Regions from separate parts of the Oribacterium sp. FC2011 genome, predicted to be linked through region 2. Evidence: a T-box and tRNA genes for the amino acid it is inferred to sense, from the RefSeq annotation. Region 2 holds a T-box; the other regions hold tRNA genes.
What was found. The T-box of region 2 lies ahead of T357_RS0112045 (threonine--tRNA ligase). A T-box ahead of a tRNA ligase gene usually reads a tRNA of that ligase, here a tRNA-Thr.

Region 1: it has a tRNA-Thr gene. The T-box ahead of T357_RS0112045 (threonine--tRNA ligase) is inferred to sense a tRNA for this amino acid. The anticodon was not compared.
Region 3: it has a tRNA-Thr gene. The T-box ahead of T357_RS0112045 (threonine--tRNA ligase) is inferred to sense a tRNA for this amino acid. The anticodon was not compared.

Annotation. Positions count from the first base shown of each region.
Region 1 covers NZ_JNJM01000017.1:79,694-87,348, reverse strand. The annotation lists gene T357_RS0113855 (type I restriction-modification system subunit M) at 1-2,282, opposite strand, end outside; tRNA gene T357_RS0113850 (tRNA-Thr) at 2,594-2,666, opposite strand; gene T357_RS0113845 (shikimate kinase) at 3,296-3,838, opposite strand; gene aroE (shikimate dehydrogenase) at 4,075-4,962, opposite strand; gene rlmB (23S rRNA (guanosine(2251)-2'-O)-methyltransferase RlmB) at 5,119-5,862, opposite strand; gene T357_RS0113825 (Mini-ribonuclease 3) at 5,947-6,465, opposite strand; gene cysS (cysteine--tRNA ligase) at 6,465-7,655, opposite strand, start outside.
Region 2 covers NZ_JNJM01000014.1:6,682-14,336, forward strand. The annotation lists gene T357_RS0112035 (YifB family Mg chelatase-like AAA ATPase) at 1-393, shown strand, start outside; gene dprA (DNA-processing protein DprA) at 390-1,292, shown strand; T-box leader at 1,371-1,572, shown strand; gene T357_RS0112045 (threonine--tRNA ligase) at 1,658-3,544, shown strand; gene topA (type I DNA topoisomerase) at 3,576-5,570, shown strand; gene rpsB (30S ribosomal protein S2) at 5,839-6,585, shown strand; gene tsf (translation elongation factor Ts) at 6,712-7,655, shown strand, end outside.
Region 3 covers NZ_JNJM01000022.1:3,540-11,194, forward strand. The annotation lists gene T357_RS0114795 (ABC transporter ATP-binding protein) at 1-653, shown strand, start outside; gene T357_RS21280 (CapA family protein) at 968-2,851, shown strand; tRNA gene T357_RS0114805 (tRNA-Thr) at 3,036-3,108, shown strand; gene T357_RS20495 (C40 family peptidase) at 3,327-4,076, shown strand; gene T357_RS0114815 (zinc ribbon domain-containing protein) at 4,249-4,656, shown strand; gene T357_RS0114820 (zinc ribbon domain-containing protein) at 4,680-5,480, shown strand; gene T357_RS0114825 (polysaccharide deacetylase family protein) at 5,503-6,528, shown strand; gene T357_RS0114830 (hypothetical protein) at 6,667-7,655, opposite strand, start outside.

The DNA of each region.
Region 1 (7,655 bases), on a different contig from region 2:
AGTACTTCATCATTTTCTTTGATTTTTACTTTCAGATTCTTTTCTGTTGTGTTCAGTTCTTCTGCCTTGCGAAGGATTTCAATGAGACGAGTGTCCGTTGATGCATCAGCTTTCAGAATTTTGATCATTCCCTTTATGTTCTTTATCACAAAAGCATCATTTGTCTCATTCAGTGCATCAGATACAGTCTCTTTATCTTCTTCGCTTAATGACTCAAGAAGTTCGTCATATGACGATGGGATTTCGGCAAGCTTTTCCTGCATGTTCTTAAGCTCTGCCTTCTGTTCCGGTAAGCATATGTTTTGAACGAGTTCAAATGGAAGAACATGACCCTTCCAGCCTTCCTGCACTTCGGCATCCTTGCCATTCTTTTTCTTTATAACCATGTTCGGATCAACGATCTTTACCGCTGACATTCCTTCGGTCTGAATGATTTCAAGGTCTCCTGAAATCTCAGTAAACTTTGCTTCAAAAAGCTCATAAGCGGAATAAGGATCAAGGAGCGCAACATCTTCAAAGCGCTTGAAGATATTTGAAGCGACCAGCTCTTCAGTTTTAGCTATTGATAATGTCTCTGCATTATCAATCAGAGCTCCGTCCATATACTTTCCAAAATCTGCAAATGCTTCTGCATAGGCATCAAGGAACTGTTTAACTTCTGCATTATTTCTGATGGCAGATTTTATATCATCTGCCTTTAAATCAAGATATCCGTTTTCGACTGAGAAAAGCTCAGCCTTCAAAGATGGGAAAACTTTCCAGTAAGCCTCAAACTCTTCCAGCTCCTTTTCCGGAATCCCACCAAACATGGATGCATAAATATCATAGCTTTCGGCAGCCTCAGAAGAATCGACATAACGAGGGATGTTAAGGTTATAGTCATTGGCACGGATTTCTTCACGGCTTACAACCTTGGAATATTTATCGATGGACTTACGTTCCTTTACTGCATCAACGATTCTTCGTATATCGGAAGCCCTAAGTTTGTTATTTTTACCTTCCTTTGTAAAGTTCTTCGAAGCATCAATGATAAGAACGTCGGTGTTTTCTCTTTTCTGCCTGAGAACCATGATGATGGTAGGTATTCCGGTTCCGAAGAAGATATTGGCAGGAAGTCCAATGATAGCGTCAATGTTATTCTGCTCTATCAGATTCTTTCTTATAGCACCTTCTTCACCGCCTCGGAAAAGAACACCGTGAGGAAGAACGATGGTCATGATTCCATCCGGCTGAAGGTGATACAGGTCGTGAAGCAGGAAAGCATAGTCTGCTTTGGATTTAGGCGCAACACCGTATCTTGCATATCTGGCGTCGTTTTCTTTTCCTGAAGGATCCCACCTTTGAGAGTATGGAGGATTTGAGACCACTGCATCAACATAAAGTGGTTCATAAGTTCCCTGGGGATCAGATTCGTCGAAGTAAGGCCAGTCTTCTTCCAAAGTGTCACCATTTCTTGTGACAATGTTGTCAGGAAGGATACCCCGCATAACGAGGTTCATTCTTGTAAGGTTATAAGTATTGGCCTTCAACTCCTGAGCGTAATATCTTATTCGATTTGGATCCTCGATATACTTTGATGCGGTCTTACCGATGTTAATCAAGAGGCTTCCTGAACCTGACGTGGGGTCATAAATCTTGATTTCAGTTCTGCCCTTCAGGTAATCTGCAATAATTTCAGACATCAAAAGAGAAACTTCGTGGGGAGTATAGAACTCTCCGGCTTTTTTGCCGGCGTTTGCTGCGAAGTTTGAAATAAGATACTCGTATATGAAGCCAAGAACGTCATAGTCCTGTTTACCGTTCATAGGGATGTCGTTTATAAGCTGAATCAGGTCACTGACCGATTTAGTCTGGGACTTTGTATTTTCACCGAGCTTTGACAGACCGGTTTCCAAAGTGTTGAATATTCCCTCGAAAACCTTCTTGTGGGATGGTGAGATCAGACGGTTAAATGATGAAAGACCGGTCCTGACATTATCAACAGAGAAATCCGATCCCATATGTATCCAGGTTGAGAAAAGATCCTTGTAAGCTATAAAGTAACCGAGGCTTTGTTGTGCACTGGATTTGCTGGAATACTGATCTTCAGCTTCTTCATTTACATAATCTTTAATGCTATCAGCATCATAGCCTCTTTCGTAGAGCCACTGCTCTTCTTTGTCCGAAAGGTATTTATAAAAGATAAAGCCAAGAATATAGTCCTTATATTCGTTGGCTTCTATTTTTGAACGCATTTCGTTTGCGGATGCCCATATCTTTGCTGCAAGTTGTTGTTTATTCATTGGTAAAGCTCTCTTTCGTTAATTTTAGGCAATGCCATATATGATTATAACGGTTTAAATAGTGGGTTTCTATGGGATTTTAAGGAACGTGTTGAGATATAGATCATTTGCATACAAAATAATACTTCATTAAAAAGGCCTAGGAACACTTCAAAGCGAAGGATGGTACACAGTTTACCTCAGCTGTAGTAGGGGTAGATGTCCCGGTATGGGACGAGAAGGCATTGGAAAAGTGATTTTTCGGATGAGTATCGTAGAAATACAAAAGCCCGGTCGCATTTGGTTTGCGATCGGGCTTTATGCAATAAAAAAGCTGGTAACCGGAATCGGACCGGTGACCTCCGCACTACCAATGCGACGCACTACCGACTGTGCTATACCAGCATTTGCTCTCTCATGTGAGAACCTACTAAATTTAGCATAAGGACATGTCAATGTCAATATACAGTTGAAAAATTGATAAAGTTCAGCCGGTGGACCGAAACAGTTCAGCCGGTATGCCATATTTTCGCAGTGAACAAGGCATTACATTGACCCATATTCCGGTTACCAGCATTTGAGTCATCCTGAATGGCAGGTTATATTGACTTTATTTCAGGTAATCTGGATTTGGGTCATCCTGAATGGCAGGTTACATTGACTCAATTTCAGGTAATCAGCATTTAGGTCATCCTGAATGGCAGGTTACAATGACTCAATTTCAGGTAATCAGGATTTGGGTCATCCTGAATGGCAGGTTACATTGACTCAATTTCAGGTAATCAGGATTTGAGTCATCCTAAATGGCAGGTTATAATGACTCAATTTCAGGCAATCAGGATTTAGGTCATCCTGAATGGCAGGTTACATTGACTCAATTTCAGGCAATCAGGATTTAGGTCATCCTAAATGGCAGGTTACATTGACTTATATTCTGAATTCTGAGTTTTAAGGTCAATCAGTGGTTCCAATAACTCCGGATGGTGGGGAAAAGAGCCGACCAAGCTCTTCGCGAACCATTGCCGGCTGGATCGTCAGGGTTTCACAACAGCCTGCACCAATTCCTCGCAGATCTCCTGAACGGTCTTTCCGTCTGTTGAGATGATGATATCCGCAGCAGCTTCGTACTTTGCACTTCTCTTCTCCTGCAGGCTCCGGATGAAATCAACATTCATGTTGCCGTTGAGGATTGGGCGATCGCCTGAATCCTTAACTCTTTCGAGGGTGGTTTCGGGGGTTGCGGTAAGAAGAACTATGATGCTTCCCTTTTTCAGGTTTGTGACGTTTTCTTCACGAAGAACCGCTCCGCCTCCGCAGGAAATGATGATGCCGCTTGATTTCTGGAGGTCAAGGATGACCTCGCTCTCGCATTTTCTGAAATAGTCTTCACCGTGCTTTTCGAAGATTTCCTTTATGGGCATGCCTTCACAACGGACAATTTCCGCATCAGTGTCCACTTCTGTCATTCCAAGCATGTCTTTAAGGCAAGAGGAAACCGTGGATTTTCCTGCTCCCATAAAGCCGATGAGGGCAATGTTCTTTTTCTTCAGTTTTTCGAGGGTCTGAGGGTTTGTCACTTTGGTTTCCTCCTGTTTTAGATAAAATTATGCTTAATGAAGAAAAATTAGTGTAAAAGTTGTAATCGTTCAATCAACATATTTAATAAAAATCAAAGTTTATTTAGATTTTAAAGATGATCCCGTTTCTCCGGTTGACTTACTTTGCTGTTTTTCGAGAATGCAGTCAATCCTAAGGCAACAATATTATAGTCATGCCTTGGTGGAGCTGTTACTAATAGTTTTCCTCGCCTAAGTCATATATCAAAGTATTTTTCCTTCACGATCTCCACCGGCATCTTCTTTCCGGTCCAGAGCTCGAAGGCAGCAGCCCCTTGGTAAAGTAGCATGTACATGCCGTTAAAAGCATTGAGTCCACACTCCTCTGCCATTTCAAGAAGCTTTGTTTTCCGTGGGTTGTATATGACATCGGAAACCGTAAGTTTCTCATTCATTCCGGAGGCTCTGTCCGTAAGCCAGGAAGCATCCTTTATGAGATTTCCTTCCGGATTCGGTGCCATACCAACGTTTGTAGCATTGATGAGGAGCACAGATTCAGAAATCTCCCGTTTCATCACATCATCCTCGTAATCATAGACCGTGACCTTGCAGGAAGTAGACTCATGTATCTTTCTGATGGTTGACGCTGTTCTGTCTTTAAATCTGCTTCCGGCGCGTTCGAAAACAGAAATCTCACCGGCACCGTCAAGTGCAAGCTGGGTAAGTACCGCGATTCCGGCGCCGCCTGTTCCCAGCAGGGTGATTTTTTTGCCAATGTAATCGACCCCGGCCTGTCTCGCTGACTCCGTAAAACCGATTCCGTCGGTGGTGTGTCCTGTGACGGTTCCGTCATCCTCAATGACCACGGTATTTACGCTTTCAGCAATCTTTGCGGCTGTACTCAGTCTGTCGCAAAGGGATACCGCTTCTGTTTTAAGGGGCATGGTGAGGTTAAAGCCTCTCACTCCCATCTTCTTGAAACTGTCAAGAACGCCGCTGAGCTCCCCCTCTTTTACATCAAATGCAAGGTAGCAGTAGTCAAGGTCAAGCTGCTTAAAGCCTTCGTTATGCATAGCAGGAGAAAGGCTGTGAGCTACAGGACTGCCCAGGAGGCAGATCATTTTGGTTTTACCTGATATTTCCATGATAAATCACTTTCCGCTGTTAACTTCCGGAGAGTTTCCGTAAATTCTCCGGAATAAAATAAATGTCTCCCCTAGAATACCCTTTTTTTTCGCAAAATAAAAGCCGGGAAACATACCCGGCTTTTATAGCTCCTATTATGCTTGGTATCTTATACCTTATCCGTTAAGTCTCTGACGCACAATCTCATAGGCCAGAACACCGCAGGCCACAGAAGCATTGAGGGAATCAATGTTTCCGAACATAGGAATGGAGGCTACCATGTCACACTTCTCCTTTACGAGTCGTGATACGCCCTCTCCTTCATTTCCGATAACGAGACCGATGGCACCTTTCAGGTTCAGCTTATACATCTGCTCGCCATCCATATCGGCACAAACAAACCAAAGTCCTTCCTTTTTCAGATCTTCGATGGTCTGACCGATATTTGTAACCTTGGCAACCTTTGTGTATTCCAGGGCACCGGCTGAAGTTTTGGCAACTGTTGAGGTGAGTCCCACAGCACGTCTTTCGCGAATGATTACGCCGTGTGCGCCTGCAAGATTAGCCGTACGGATCATGGCACCGAGATTGTGAGGATCTTCTATTCCGTCCAGAATAAAAAGAAACGGGCTTTCATTTTTCTCCCTGGCATAGTCAAGTATTTCCTCAACTGTGCTGTAGTGGAAAGCTGCAAGATAAGCTATGGCACCCTGGTGTGAACCCTGACCGGCAATCTCATCGAGTCTTTCCTTTTTAACGAATTCCGGCTTGATACCGGCTTTCTTTGCTTCTCTTATGATGGTGGAAACAGGACCGTCATGAACACCATCCTGCAGGAACAGGCGGTCAACTGTCTTTCCTGCACGGAAGGCTTCGATAACCGGATTTCTGCCGATGATGGTAAATTGTTCGTCTCTCATATATAGACCTTTCAAAAGTTAATAATTTATATGTTGGTTTGAATATTTGTTGGTAAAATACCAAGCCCAACCAATTTGACAACTTTAAGATTCTTCGGAAACATTATCAGGCTCGGAAATCTCTGTCTTTTCAGCATGTTTAATCTTCCCGTATTTGTCATGCAATTCCCGGAGATGATGGATGCCCATGGCTTCAATCTCCAGCAGGCGTTCGTACTGTTCTGTCAGATACAGATACCCGATAAGGGCCTCAAAACCTGTGGCGCGACGGTACTCCTGGATGGAGCTGTTCTTACTGTGGGTTACGGACTTCTGGTTCCTGCCTCGTCTGTAGATAGACATTTCTTCCGGAGTCAGTATTTCTTTTGCGATTATGTACCCCATAATCTCTGACTGGGCATGGGCGCAAACAAATTCGGTTTTCTTCCGGTTGATGGCATTGATGGAACCGGGGAAATGGGTGACCACATACTCCCTGACTGCGAAATCATAGATGCAGTCCCCGATATACGCAAGAATAAGCGGGGATGTTGTTTGGACATCCACCGCCTTAAGATCAAGTTTTTCTTTGTAAAGTTTGATAAAAGATTCTGTCATGGACATTATGCTCTGCTCCACTTAACGCCCTCACGGGTATCCTTGAGAACGATGCCCATTTCGAGAAGCTTATCTCTTATTTCATCAGCCTTTGCAAAATCCTTAGCCTTACGTGCAGCCTGGCGCTCTTCGATGAGCTTTTCAACATCTGAATCCAGATCATCCTTTGCTACCACTGTCTTGATTCCGAGAACGCTCATAAGGAGCTCAATTTTCTCGAGTACGTAGTCTGCAAATGTCTTGGTGCTTTCTTCTGTGACAGAAACATTGGCAATCTTTACAAGCTCAAAGATGGCTGTGATGGCATCGGCAGTATTGAGATCATCATCCATCTTCTGGTTGAACATATCCTGCTGTGCGTCCACGCTCTTTACTGTCTCAAGCTCGGCTGCGGTCATGTCGCTGCCGGTTAACTTTGCGCTAAGCTCACGGAGACGCTCGATGGCAGTCTGTATACGCTCGAGAGAAGTCTTGGCGCTGTCCATAAGATCCCTTGAGAAGTTAAGCGGATTACGATAGTGTGCGCTCAGCATGTAGAATCTGAGAACACGTGGATCATACTGTGAAGTAATGTCTCTGACCGTGAAGAAGTTGCCCAGGGACTTGGACATCTTCTGGTTGTTAATGTTTATGAATGCATTGTGCATCCAGTAATTTGCGAATTTTTCGCCGTGAGCCACCTCATACTGGGCGATTTCATTCTCATGATGAGGGAAAATAAGGTCCTCGCCGCCGGCATGGATGTCAAGACGTCCACCACAGTACTTGGGAGCCATAACGCAGCATTCTGTGTGCCAGCCCGGACGGCCTTCGCACCATGGTGACTCCCAGTAAGGCTCTCCCATCTTCTTTGGCTTCCAGAGAACGAAGTCTGTTGAAGTTCTCTTGCCGTCCTCGCCGGAAACCTTCAGATCACGGAAACCTGACTGAAGCTCGTCAATGTTTTTGTGGCTGAGTTCGCCGTAATCCTTAAATGATGTTGTATCGAAGTAAACGGTTCCGTCCTTTGCAACATAGGCACTGTCCTTTTTAACAAGAGTATCGATAAGGTCGATCATGCCCTGAATCTCTTCTGTGGCACGGGGATGGATAGCCTCCTCGATATTTAAGTCAGCCATATCCTTCTCAACTTCTGCTATATATCTTTTGGTAATGTCGGAGCACTCAACGCCCTCTTCATTAGCCTCTTTTATAAT
Region 2 (7,655 bases):
GATGAGAGTAAAAGATTCATAGGAAAGATCTTTGAGCTCAAATCCCTTTCCATGAGAACCTATCATAAGGTACTTAAAGTAGCCAGAACCATAGCGGACCTTGAGGGAGCGGAGGACATAAGCATTAGCCATCTGAGCGAAGCTGTAAGCTACCGGGGACTGGAGGATCACCTGTACGGTGCTGCTGAGACCGAATGTGTACATCCGATCCCTTCGGGAAACGGCGGAAAAAAATTCTCTAACATAACCTCCAGGGCTAAAAGCAAGTACGGATTCACAAAACCGTCAGGATACGACGGACCATCAGGATCAAACCCCCGTACCACAACAAAGCATGGTCGAACTTCCGTAATTGAATCTAAAAAACTGCTTGAAAGGGGGTTCAGCCTATGACAGCTCAGGACATTAATTTTAAAAATGAAATCCGGGAACTTACACCTTTGGACAGAGAATACCCAGAGAGATTACGCCAGATACAAAATCCACCGACTACACTTTATATAAAAGGCCAGTTGCCTCCAGACGACCTGCCGACGGTTGCCATCATCGGTTCCAGAACCTCAACGGAATACGGAATAGATGTGGCGAGGACTTTTGGCCGAGTGCTTGCATCCCGGGGCGTAGGCATCGTCAGTGGCATGGCCCTGGGAGCCGACAGCGCAGGACAGTGGGGCGCTCTTGACGGAAAAGGAAGCACGTATGCAGTTCTCGGCTGCGGAATAAACATCTGTTATCCCGCAAGAAACTACCGGCTTTACGATGAAATATTAAAAAATGGCGGCGGAATAATGTCGGAAGTCCCACTGGACTCACCTCCGCTTCCAAAACAATTCGCCTCCAGAAACAGAATCATATCCGCGCTTTCCGACATTGTAATAGTGATTGAGGCCAGAGAACGCTCCGGTACCTTCATCACCGTAAACAACGCCCTCGAACAGGGTAAACAAGTCTTCGCCCTTCCCGGACGCATCACCGACCCCCTGTCAAAAGGCTGTCTCCAACTCATAAAAGAAGGTGCCGAAATCCTGACTTCCCCCGAAGACATCCTTGAGTACCTCCACCTGAAAACCCAAGGCGAGCAGCTGATCCTTGAAAAAGACACCTCCGTACTGAGCCCAAAACAAAAAGCTGTCTACGACATCCTGGAAACCGACGCCGCCCATCTCGACACCCTCGTCCCGAAATGCGGACTACCCGTCCCGGAGCTGACCGCAGTCCTACTGGAACTTGAAATCCTAGGTTTCTCCGAATGCACGAAAACAGGATTCTACAGAAGAAAAATCTCGTTATAAATGAAAATTATTGACAAGACTCTTTCAGAGCAATAGAATAGTGCCGTCTTTAAATTTTAACTTCCGAACCGGAAGTGCCTTAAATCGTTGACGAGGACAGTAGCTTTTTCAGCCTGCTTCAGAGAGGAGCCGTTTGGTGCGAGGCTTCGCAGAAGAAAACGTGAAAACCACCTCCGAGAGGTCTTTAATCAGACCCGTTGATCACGTTATAATCAGAAAAAGTGGTTGTTGTATAACGCAGCAGCAATTTGGGTGGAACCGCGAACTTATCGTCCCAATCTATGACTACAGTCATGGGTTGGGACGTTTCATTATAAAAAAAGCTTCCCCAAAGAGCTTTTCTGTCTAAACAAAGGAGAACCAAAATGGAAAAAGAAGAGATTTTAAAGGTGTATCGTCATTCTCTTGCACACATCCTTGCAAAGGCTGTCATCGAAATCTACGGCAAAGAAGTACAGTATGCAATCGGACCGGAGATCGAAGACGGAGCTTACTATGACTTTGCATTACCCGAGGGTAAGACAATAACCGACAAGGATTTCAAGCAGATTGAAAACAAAATGCGCGAGATCATAAAGAGAAGAGAGGACTGGACCCGTAAGGAAGTATCAAAGGCTGAAGCCCTTGACATCTTCAAGGATCAGAAGTTCAAGACCGAGCTTATCAATGATCTTCCTGAGGACGAAATCATTACCATCTACTATACAGGCGAAGATTATGTTGACCTCTGCCGCGGACCTCACGTAGACAATTCACAGGAGCTTATGAGCGCAGCCTTCGAGCTTCACGCAGCTTCCATGGCTTACTGGAGAGGCGACGAGAAGAGAGACAAGCTTCAGAGAGTATACTTCTATGCATTCCCAAACAAGGATGAGCTCAAGCAGCACATCAAGATGATCGAGGAAGCAAGAGAGCGCGACCACAAGAAGATCGGTGCTCAGCTCGAGCTTTTCATGTTTGACGAGACCGCTCCCGGTATGCCATACTGGCTCCCACGCGGATGGGTAATGTATCAGACTCTCCTTAAGTACAGCCGCGAGCTTCAGAAGGCTCACGGATATACAGAGATCTCAGCTCCGCTTATCAACAACAAGAAGCTCTGGCTCATCAGCGGACACTGGGCACATTATCTCAACAATATGTTCATAGTTCCCGGTATCGAGGGTCACCTCGCAGCAGACGCTGATATCAATGGCGTTATCGAGAACCTTAAGAATCAGGAAGAGGCTCCTAAGGCTGTAAAGATCATGGCAGGTTCCGTTGTTTACAACCGTGAGAACCTTGATACCATGGCAGCAAAGCCCATGAACTGTCCCAATGCCATGATGACCTTCAAGCGCAAGAACCGTTCCTACAAGGAGCTTCCAATCCGTTACAGCGAGTACGACGTTCTTCACCGTAAGGAGAAGTCAGGTCAGATGAACGGACTTTTCCGTGTACAGGAGTTCCGTCAGGATGATGACCATACATTCGTAATGGAATCTCAGATCAAGGACGAGATCAAGGATATCATTGCAATCGCAGATGAGATTTACACAACCTTTGGTGTAACCTACCGTGCAGAGCTTTCAACACGTCCGGATGACTTCATGGGTGACATCGAGGTTTGGAACCAGGCTGAAGCTGACCTTAAGGAGATCCTTACAGAGCAGTACGGCGAGAACGGATTCGAGATCAATGAAGGCGACGGTGCATTCTACGGTCCTAAGATCGACCTTCAGATCAAGGATGCCCTCGGAAGAGAATGGCAGTGCGGAACTATCCAGCTTGACTTCCAGCTTCCTCACAACTTCGGTCTCACCTACATCAATGACCAGGGTGAGTCTGTTATGCCTGTAGTTATCCATCGTGCCATCTACGGTTCACTTGAGCGTTTCATCGGTATTGTCATCGAGAACTTCAAGGGAATGTTCCCGTTCTGGCTTAACCCATATCAGGTAGGTATCGTTCCTATCCGTGAGAACCACAATGAATATGCAAAGAAGGTTGAAGAGGCTCTTACAGCAGCAGGCGTTCGTGTTGAGGCTGATTACTCAGACAACAATATGAAGACCAAGATCAAGGGCTTCAAGAACTTTAAGGATCCTTATATCCTGGTTCTCGGAGATAAGGAGGCTGAGGAGAATACTGTTTCCATCAATATCCGCGGAACCAACAAGCAGGTTCAGAATGTTCCTCTTGATAAGTTCGTTGAGATCTGTAAGAAACTTAATACAGAGCATACTCTTGAGCTTCCGGAGAACTTCGACTGATCACATAAATACATATAAAGGTAATTCATAGATGTCAAATAGCTTAATCATCGTTGAGTCTCCTGCAAAGGTAAAGACCATAAAAAAATTTCTTGGAAAAACTTATACCGTGGATGCCACCATGGGTCATCTCATAGATATGCCGAAGAGTTCTCTCGGTGTAGATGTGGAGAATGGTTACGAACCTAAGTACATAACCATCCGCGGTAAAGGTGAGCTTCTTTCAAAGCTGAAAAAAGAAGCAAAAAAAGCCGATAAAATATATCTCGCAACTGACCCGGACCGCGAGGGAGAGGCCATCAGCTGGCATCTCAAAAACGAGCTTGATAAGGATGCTTCCAACAGAAACAAAATATCACGTATCACCTTTAACGAGATAACAAAGAATGCGGTTAAGAATGCAATCAAGAGCCCCAGAGATATTGACATGGATCTCGTTAATGCCCAGCAGGCCCGCAGAGTCATAGACCGTTTGGTGGGTTATACCATCAGTCCCTTATTATGGAAGAAAATCCGTAAGGGACTTTCCGCAGGACGTGTACAGTCTGTAGCGCTTCGCATGATCTGCGACCGTGAAGCAGAAATTGCAGCCTTCACACCTGAAGAGTACTGGTCACTTGATGCCCACCTTCTTCATGGCAAAAAGAAATTAACTGCAGCCTTTTACGGCAAAGATAAAAAAATGCCTCTGCCGGATGAAGCGTCCGTTGACGATGTCATAAAGCATATCGGTAAAACAGATTTCACTATTTCCGATATCAAAAAATCCGAACGCAGAAAGAAAGCCCCTCTGCCTTTTACTACAAGTACCATGCAGCAGGAGGCAGCCAAGTCTCTCGGATTTGCAACAAGCAAAACCATGAAGCTTGCCCAGACTCTCTACGAGGATGGTTACATAACCTATCTTCGTACCGACAGTACCCGTATCTCGGTTGAAGCCGATGCAGCTGCAAAAATCTTCATATCCGATAAATACGGTGAGGAATACGTAAACGGCGGTTCACAGGATGCCCGCAAGCCTCAGGAACCGGAAGTAAAGATCCAGGATGCTCACGAAGCTATCCGTCCTACAGATCTTGACATGACACCGGAAGAGGCTAAAGCAAAGCTCCAGAGAGATGAAGCCCGTCTTTATACTCTTGTATACAAGCGTTTTCTCGCAAGCCGCATGACTTCTGCAGTTTACGACACCGAATCCGTAAAGCTTGATGCCAAGGGTTATGTATTTACATTAAACGGATCAAAGCTTAAGTTTGACGGTTTCCTGTCTGTATACATGTCAGAAGAGGATAAGGCCGATAAGGATGTATCCCTTCCGGAAATGAAGGAAGGCGAAAAACTCAGTTTCCAGAGTTTTGATAAGGAACAGCATTTTACCCAGCCTCCTGCTCACTACACAGAGGCTTCTCTTGTAAAGACACTGGAAGAAGACGGTATCGGCAGACCTTCTACTTATGCTCCTACCATCGGCACACTGCTGGCAAGAAGATATATCACAAAGGAAAAGAAGAATATCTTCGTCACAGAGCTTGGACAGGCTGTAGATGACATGATGCAGAAGAATTTTCCGACCATTGTGGATACAGCTTTCACTGCCAACATGGAATCACTTCTGGATACTGTTGCAAACGGCAACATCAGCTGGAAGACCCTGGTTGAGAATTTTTATCCGGATCTGTCACAGGCAGTTGAAAAGGCTCATCAGGAGGTTGAAAAGATCACCATCCGTGATGAAGAAACAGACATCGAGTGCGACAAATGCGGACGCAGGATGGTTATCAAGTACGGACCTCACGGTAAGTTCCTTGCATGTCCGGGATTCCCTGAATGCATGAACACCAAACCCTATGTGGAATACGCCGGCTTTATATGTCCGGATTGCGGTTCCGAATGTGTAAAACGCCGTTCCAAGAAAGGACGTATTTTCTACAGCTGTTCAAATTATCCGGAGTGCAATTACATGACCTGGAACAAACCAAAAGAAGCAACAGCAGGGGAGAAGAAGGACGGCGAGATCATGTGCTGACCGGAAAGCTTCCGATTCAAGCCGGCCCACCGTCTGAACTGTTACGGGTCTTGCAAAGTTGTCACTTATACCTCCAAAATTAAGTTGACACAAAATAAAATACTATGTTATATTACAAGTCGCGTTTAAAAAGCGCGACTTTTGTGTATCTGCAAAAGTAACATTATAAAGCACATCTGAACGAAAACCGGAATGGTACCTGAGAATACAGGCGACGACGGTGAGCACACACGTTCAGGTGGAAGATTTTAACCAGGAGGTATTTAAAATGAGTGCAATTGGAATGAAGCAGCTCCTTGAGGCTGGCGTACACTTTGGTCATCAGACAAGAAGATGGAACCCTAAGATGGCTCCTTACATCTACACAGAGCGTAATGGTATCCACATCATCGATCTTCAGCAGACAGTAAAGATGGTTGACGATGCATACAACGCTATGGTTAAACTTGTACAGGACGGTGGTACTGTTCTTTTCGTTGGTACAAAGAAGCAGGCTCAGGATGCAGTTAAGTCAGAGGCTCTTCGTTGCGGCGAGTTCTATGTAAACGAGAGATGGCTTGGCGGTATGCTTACAAACTTCAAGACAATCCAGACTCGTATCGATCGTCTTAAGGAGATCGAGAAGATGGCTGAGGACGGTACATTCGATGTTCTTCCTAAGAAGGAAGTAGCTCTTATCAAGAAGGAGTGGGACAAGCTTGAGGCTAACATCGGTGGTATCAAGGATATGAAGCAGATTCCTGATGCAATCTTCGTAGTTGATCCTAAGAAGGAGAAGATCTGCGTTAAGGAAGCTCGCACACTTGGAATCACACTTTTCGGTATCGCTGATACAAATGCTGATCCTGAGGAGCTTGATTATGTTATCCCGGGAAATGATGACGCTATCCGCGCCATCAAGCTTATCGTAGGCAAGATGGCTGATGCTGTTATCGAGGCTAAGCAGGGCGAGATGACTGAGGAAGAGGCAGCAGCTGCTACAGCTGGTGACGATTCTGTAGTTGCAGAGGCTTAATTAAGAAAACACATAAACCCAGCATTAGACAATTTAATAGATTGCTAAATGCTGGGTTCATTTCATTTTAAAAACAATAAGTGAAGATTATTCTTCCATAATAAATTAATCCAGGAGGATACAACAATGGCAATTACAGCAGCTCAGGTTAAAGAGTTACGTGACATGACAGGTGCAGGTATGATGGCTTGTAAGAAGGCTCTCGCTGCAACTGACGGAGATATGGACAAGGCAGTAGATTTCCTCAGAGAGCAGGGTCTTGCAGGCGCAGAGAAGAAGGCCGGCAGAATCGCAGCTGAGGGTGTTTCTTTCACAAAGCTTTCTGATGACAAGCACTCAGGTGTTGTTGTAGAAGTTAATGCTGAGACAGATTTCGTTGCTAAGAACGAGAAGTTCCAGACATATGTTGCTGAGGTAGCAGCACAGGCTCTTCATTCAGAGGCAGCTGATATCGACGCTTTCCTTGCTGAGAAGTGGGATCTTGACAACTCAAGAACAGTTGCTGAGCAGCTTTCAGAGGAGATTTCAATCATCGGTGAGAACATGCACATCCGTCGTTTCCAGAAGCTTACAGAGAACGATGGTTTCGTACAGGATTACGTACACGGCGGCGGACGTATCGGTGTTCTTCTTCAGGTTAAGTCAACAGTTGTTAATGACGCTGTTGTAGAGATGGCAAAGAACATCGCTATGCAGGTTGCTGCTCTTAAGCCTAAGTTCACATCACGTAAAGAAGTAGATCAGGCTTATCTTGCAAGCGAGACTGAGATCCTTACAGCTGCAGCTAAGAACGAGAAGCCAAATGCTCCTGAGAAGGTTATCGCAGGTATGGTTCAGGGACGTATCAACAAGGAGCTTAAGGAGATCTGTCTCCTTGACCAGACATACGTTAAGGCTGAGGATGGCAAGCAGTCAGTTCAGCAGTATGTTGATTCTGTTGCCAAGGCTGAGAATGCTACAATCGAGGTTGTAACATTCGTTCGTTTTGAGACTGGTGAAGGTCTTGAGAAGAAGAACGAAGATTTCGCTGCAGAAGTTGCTGCTCAGCAGGCTGCTGCTAAGAAGGCTTA
Region 3 (7,655 bases), on a different contig from region 2:
CCCGTCCGGGACAGAAGGTTGCATTTGTTGGTGCCACCGGTGCAGGAAAAACCACCATTACAAACCTTATCAACCGTTTCTATGAGATACAGGAAGGTACCATCACCTATGACGGTATCGACATTAAGAAGATAAAGAAGGCGGATCTCAGACATTCCCTCGGAATCATCCTTCAGGACACTGTGCTTTTCACGGGAACTGTTATGGATAATATCCGTTACGGAAAGCTTGATGCCACAGATGAGGAGTGTATGGCTGCGGCAAGACTTGCGGGAGCCGATGATTTTATACAGAGACTTCCTGAGGGCTATAACACGAAGCTCCTGTCCAATGGTTCAAACCTGTCCCAGGGACAGAGACAGCTCATTTCAATCGCAAGAGCAGCAGTTGCAGATCCTCCTGTTATGATCATGGACGAGGCTACCTCATCCATCGACACACATACAGAGGCAATAGTTCAGAGAGGTATGGATGCCCTTATGGCAGGACGTACGGTATTTGTCATTGCCCACAGACTAAGCACTGTCCAGAATTCAGATGTCATCATGGTTCTCGATCACGGTAATATCATCGAGAGAGGTTCTCATGATGAGCTGATAGCTGCAAAGGGAAATTACTATCAGTTGTATACAGGTGCATTTGAACTTGAATAATTGAAGATATGATGGTATAAGTTTAAAGTCCATCTTCCGAACTTGAGGATAACAAGTGGAAGATGGACTTTAACTGCGCTTAGGGGAATAATATGGAGCGCTGAGCAATGGTCCATACCATTGAAAAAACTAATAATCTTAAGAGGTAAGCTTTGAGAGAGCAATCGGGGAATGATCACCTTAGGTCAAACTACAAAGGACCAAGGGCTGAGAGAAATATTGGGGAAAGAGATAAAAATGCGGGCCGGGTAAAAAAGACGGATCGCATAAAAAAGACGGGCCAGATAAAAAAGACGGGGCACGTAAAAAGGACAGTGAAGTATCCTAAAAGAGTATTACTGTCTGAAGGGGAAGTTGAAAGGTTTCTGGAATCAGACTATTACGGGGAAAGTTCTGAATATACAGGACCCGGGAGACAGATAAAAGTAGAGAGTATCGGAAAAACTCTGGGAATAGATAAAAGCGGTGACTATAGTATTGAGAAGGTTGATCGTTCGGATTTCGGCAGGAGCCGTAGAAAATCCGATGGAAAAAGGATAAATAAGAGGAAAAACCCAGATAAGAGAGACAGGACAGTTAAGAGTAATAACATTGAGAATAAAGAAGTTGATCTGATCTTCGGAGAAGACCTGACAAAGGATAAGACCGGGAAATATTTATTTGAAAAAACCGGGGTACATGCAGGCGATAATTCAAAAAGCAGTTTAAATCATGGTTCCGGCAGTGATTCAGTTGTTGATTCTGAGAGAACCAGAGTATTTTTAAATACCAGACAGAGCAACTATTCAGGTTCACGTTCCGAAAGAATCCTGCAAAGCCGGGAAAGAAGAGAAACAGAAGAAAGATTCAGCGATGTAAGACCTTATTTGGAAGAAGATGAAGAGGAAGAAAGACTTAAGGGGAGAAGCCGGTGGAAACTGCTTTTCCTGGCAATAGGTTTGTTCCTTGTGATATATGAGATCATTATGATCACAGTGATTACCCTGAAACCTCAGTCGGGGGACAAAGTAAGATCGGTTATGCTTCAGCTTCAAAGTGCCGCTGCAGACAAAAATAAAGGTGATGAAACGGCGAATGCTGAAGGAGAAATTTTAACAGAATCCACAGAGGCTGCTGCAGAGGAATCATCTGAGCCTGAGACATTAACAGAAGAAACCACAACTCATGTTAATGAAAGCGGCGCCGTTTTTGTGGAAAATCCTGTTATGACTGAGGAAGCCGGAGCCATAGGAGCGGCTGAATTTCAACCTGTGGAACTTATGTTTTCCGGAGATGTGTACCTCAGTGACCATGTAATGGAAGCATATCAGGCTTCCGGAAATATTACGGGAGTGGTTTCTCAGGCATACCTTGATGAAATAAAGTCGGCAGATTACTTTGTTGTCAATGAAGAATTTCCGTTCAGTAACAGAGGAACTCCGGCAGAGGATAAGCAGTACACCTTTGAGGTTGACCCTTCAAAAGTGGACATGTTTAAGGAAATGGGTATCAATCTTGTTACCCTGGCCAATAATCATACTCTGGATTTTGGAACGGATGCCCTTCTGGATACTCTTGATACTTTGGATAAAGCCGGGATCAGTCATGTGGGAGCCGGAGAGAATATAGAAGAGGCATCAGAGCCTGTCATGGTAAACATTAAGGGCAGGAAGATTGCTTTTATCGGAGCAACCAGAGTTATGCCGGTAGGGGAATGGGAAGCAGGTAAAACATCACCGGGGCTTCTGTCAGCCTACGACCCATCAAACCTGATTGAAGAGATTGGGCAGGCTAAAGAGCAGGCTGATCTTGTTGTGGTTTATATTCACTGGGGAGAAGAAAGTAAGGAGATGCCTAATGAGATTCAGACGACATTGGCCCATGATATAGTGGACGCCGGTGCTGATCTTGTTGTGGGAGCTCACCCTCATGTTCTCCAGGGAATTGAGTTTTATAAAGATGTTCCTATCGTATACAGCCTTGGAAACTTTGTATTCGGAAGTTCCATACCGAGGACGGCACTTCTTAAGGTGACTGTCGATGAGACCATGGAAGGTGCGGAAGACCTGAAGCTGCAGCTTATTCCCGGAAAATCCTCGGCAGGATATACAAGAACCCTGTCGGATTCAGCAGACAAGGCGGAACTTTATTCCTACATTGAGAGCATTAGTACAGGAATCTCCATTGGCGAAGATGGTACAGTAACTGCATCGCAATAATTCTCATGTGACAGTAACTACCGGTGAGCAGCAGACAGCTACAATGGGGACGGGGCTGACTGTTATATCAGTGAAGATTTTTCTTTATGTGAGAATGCCATCATTGGTTGACAACCCCTTTTAAAATCGGTAAACTTATGTGGCATGAAAAACGAAGGGCAGAAAACCGTTTCTGCCCGGGTTGGCTACTGTAGCACAGTCGGTAGTGCATCTGATTCGTAATCAGAAGGTCACCGGTTCAAGTCCGGTCAGTAGCTCGATATTCTCTTGTGACAGCAGTATTGCCAATCAAACCATTTTGGCTACCGTTAAATCGTAAAGTGAATATTACCGAAGACAGGTCCTGGTTCCGGATGCGAGGAATCAGGACATTTTTTTGGCTATAAATAAAATATATACCTCGCCTACTTGCATATATAAACCCTTTAAGGTTAAACTAGGAAAGTCGTTGTGGAAAAATTTTTATAGGAGTCATATGAAAAATATTAAAAAAATTGTCACCGGCGTGCTCACAGTAATGATGATCACAGCAGCATCCGGCCTGGCATTTGCAGATAATAATGATATCACATGGATGGACGCCAACAACGATGGCGTTTCAGAACCTTATTATTTCAATGTTGATGGGACTTTTACATTGGCCTCAAACTGGGGAGATGTAAACACGTCATTTTCTTTTTCGCTGGGTGATTCAGCCCAAAGTAAAGCTGTAGGAGAGACTTCCGATGCCAACACAGGCTCCGTGGAGGCAGCCGTTTCTACACCGGCCATGAATATGACCCCGGGTGCCACAGCTTCCTCAGGTCAGTCTGATGCCTCAGCAGAGGTCAGCACAAACACTGCCGGACGTAAGGATATAGTGAATTTTGCGAGACAGTACGTAGGTGTCGGTGTTTTAAGATATGGAACAGGCAACAGCCTCAGCGGTCCGGCGGATTGCTCAGGATTCACACAGGCTGTATACAGAACCTTCGGTATCTCACTTCCGAGAAGCTCCAGAGAACAGGCTGCAAGCGCTCCAAAATATGTAACAGAGGCAGAGATGCTTCCCGGCGACCTGATTTTCTACGGCAGCAGTATTGGCAGTGTCAGACATGTAGCCATCTACACCGGAGATAATTCCATTGTTCACGCTACTAACAGCCGACGCGGATGGGTATTTGAGGATGCAGGCAGCAGTGCTATACACTATGAAAATATAGCTGCCATCGGAAGATACTGGTAAATTGTATAGAGCCTATCAGATCTCAGTCTGAGTGTCAGATATTCAGGCTCAAAAATCAGCGTTAACGGATAAGTTAAGATAAAGATGCAGTTTCCTTCGGGAGACTGCTTTTTTTGTAGCTTTATATGCTATAATTCTAAACGTACATTTTCTTAAAGAAGGACAGAGAATAATGTTTTTTATTTTTGGAATCAATAACGGTCGCAAGGACCTGGAATATAATCAGCAGATGACTTGTGATGTATGCGGGAGGATGGGGAGATTCAAGGTTTTTATGACCTATATGACATTAACCTTGTTTTTTATTCCTGTATTTAAGTGGGGGAAGACTTACTACGTGGAAACCTCCTGCTGCGGATCCCTGTATGAGCTCAGACCTGAGATCGGAAAAGCCATTGAATGGGGTGATAATGTTTCCATCAGTACAAATGACCTGTATCTGAGACAGCGCGGGGCAGGAGCAAAAAGTGAAAAGACTACAACAAAAATCTGCTATGGCTGTGCTTATGAGACTTCTGAGGATTTTGAATACTGCCCGAAGTGTGGGAAGAAGTTTTCAGAAGATAGATATGATTCTTGATTTTACTGTGAGGATGATGTGATATGGAATTGAGTTCAGCAGCTTTAGGACCGCTTTTGAACCTGGCGGTTTTTATAATAATAGGTGGTTTCATTTCTTATAAGATATGGAGATTTCGAAGATCCATCATGGGACAGGCACTGCAAATCCTGGCAAGGTCCATTGTGACCGGTGAAGGCATTACGGACGAAGAGGAAACATCCGCAACACCAAAGTCACTGTCTTCAATGGATTCACTTTACATTCCGAGGATAGAAAAGGACTTTCCGGAGTTCAGCTGGAATGAGTGGAGGTCACGTATCCAGAATGCAGTGGTTCTCAGAATGCAGGCAATTGATGAAAGGGCTCCTGAGCTTCTTAGCGAGTACCCGGTAATTATGAAAGAAGTTGAGACTCTCATAACAAACGATAGTGAAGTTTCTTCCGGGATGGCATACTCTGAGGATAAGCTTGAATACAAAAACAGATATGCTTATAAGACTGTGGTTTCAGGTTACTTACGGGGAGCAGGAGCCTGCACCATACATGCCCAGACTTCAGCCAGCTATGAACGAAAAGTTAAGGTGGGTACCAAAGCCAATGCTTCCAAAGAGTCAGATTCAGGCTGGAAGATGAGAAAGATTCAGACTGTTTTCCATACGGAGCTTGTGTATGTTCAGGATGCTGAGAAAACCCAGGGAAAGATGTTAGGCTATAATTGTCCTAATTGCGGAGCGCCTGTTAAGGGCCTCGGATCGAAAGTATGCCCATATTGCGGCACCGGACTGGAATCCTTAAACATCAGGGTCTGGACCATCAATAAGATAGTTGAAGACAGGAAATAATGATAAGTCATGGAGGTAACATATGAGATTCAGTAAATTTTCAGCGAAGATTCTTTTGACACTTTTAGTCACAGAATCAATGACTGTTCAGGCATTTGCGGGAGTAAAAGCCAGGGGAGTCGATTATATCAATAACCCGTCCGGTATTTCTGAGTCTGTAAGTACACAGGGGATGGAAAATATGCCACAGTCTGTACAAGGGGAGGCTGAAACCGGTGATTCCGCATCCTCAGCAGAGTCTGGCACCGGTTTAGTAACTATTGTAGACGGAATCCGTGTACCGAAATATGTTAAGCCGGATGCAGATATACAGGCGGATCTTTCACAGCTTTCCGGCGGAGGAGCAAATATGGACTGGGGAAACTATTACCCGGTTGCAAACTCAGCGCCTGTGGGAAATGCTGATGAAAGCTGGCTCAGAGCTTTTGACACATATTCCAAGGAGATGACTGCTGAAAAGGTATGCTATCTGACCTTTGACCTTGGATATGAGAACGGGCACACTGCGTCTATAATGAACACCCTTAAGAAGCATAATGCTCCTGCCACCTTCTTCGTCACCGGCGCCTGCACCAGGTCAGATCCCGGAATAGTACTCAGCATTGCCCAAAACGGTTTCACAGTGGGTAATCACACGCTCAGTCATAAAAACATGTCAACTGTCACAACAAAAGAGCTGTTCTATACAGAGGTAAATACTGTAGAGGAACAGTACGAAACACTGACAGGACATCCCATGAACCGTTATTATCGCCCACCTGAGGGAAAGTTTTCCGAGGCTCAGCTGATGCTTGCCCGTGCCATGGGTTACAAGACCATGCTTTGGTCAGTTGCATACAAGGACTATGATGATAAGGCACAGCCAAGCCGCAGCAGTGCCCTGGCAACCCTTAACAAGCGTATCCATCCCGGAGCAATTGTACTTCTGCATGCTACTTCCTCCACCAATGATGCAATCCTGGACGAGCTTCTCACCGGATGGGAAAGTGCCGGTTATACTTTCAAGTCATTGGATGATCTTCCGGAAAATGAATACTTGGGACAATAAGATGAAAGAACCGACAGATGCAAGTGCGACGCATCTGTCGGTTTTTTTGTTCTGTCACGATTTTTTAATCGTCATGCGGCTTTATGAAGCAGTTCAAGCGAAACTTTAACGATTATCAGTCCATCAATTATAAGAGATTTACAGCTGAGGTGTTGTCTCGTGCAGGTAACGTATAAATGTGTTTACTTCATGCTGAGTGCGGAGTCTTGCGACATATCGGGTGATCCCTGTGCCATATTCATCTGTTTCCTTTCGGCGTATCATGAGAACGTCATGGAATTTGTCAGCAATGCGGCTTTCAGGATGAACATAGGACGGGCCTTCCTTACGGCTTGCATATACACAGAAGCAGTCTTCATCATTTTCGGAAGTATGATGTCCAAGCTCCGATGAAGTCTGAAGACGACCGTCCAGGTAGCGCTTGTCTGTTGTGATCATATCTGCCCAGATTTTGTATACATCCACAGAATGAGCGTAGTTCATCATGTCGGGAGCATCACCACCTGCAGGACAGATGGAAGCATTAACGGCAACATAATCACCGGCTTTGCCAAGCTGACCGTGATCCTTTGTAAGATGCAGAAACTCGACGCGCATAAAGCGGGAACCGGTTCCGATTGCCTTCAAAGCTCTACGGCCAAGGAGGCGAAGTTTTGCAGGCATATTAGGGCAGGTGTAGTAGATTTCTCCGGTATCGATCAATACATCCGGATTCGTTGCGGGAGCCCATACGGTCATGGATTCGAACAGTGGATTACAATGACTGTCGGCAATGGCATCATATGAACAGAGCTCTGCTTCCACAGGGGCTGCCGTGGCACCAAAGGCATCTAGGTCTCTTGTGAAAACAGGGATGTCGGTTCTTGAAAAACGCTCCAGCAGTTGTATGGAATCCTTCACCCCTTCCAGCTCATCACTTTTCAGACCGGTTTTGATATTGAAATCGTTACGAAGAGAGGCATCCTGGCTGAGCCAGTATTCATTCATGGACTCAAGGTAGTCAATTCTTCCGTATTTGTAAGTAAAGAATGCAACTGCCCTGTAAACCTGATCGTAGTCGGAAAGATCCGAAACCTTGTAGTATTCTGTCAGACTGTCCTGAAGATCCTGATCCAGTTCAACAAAAG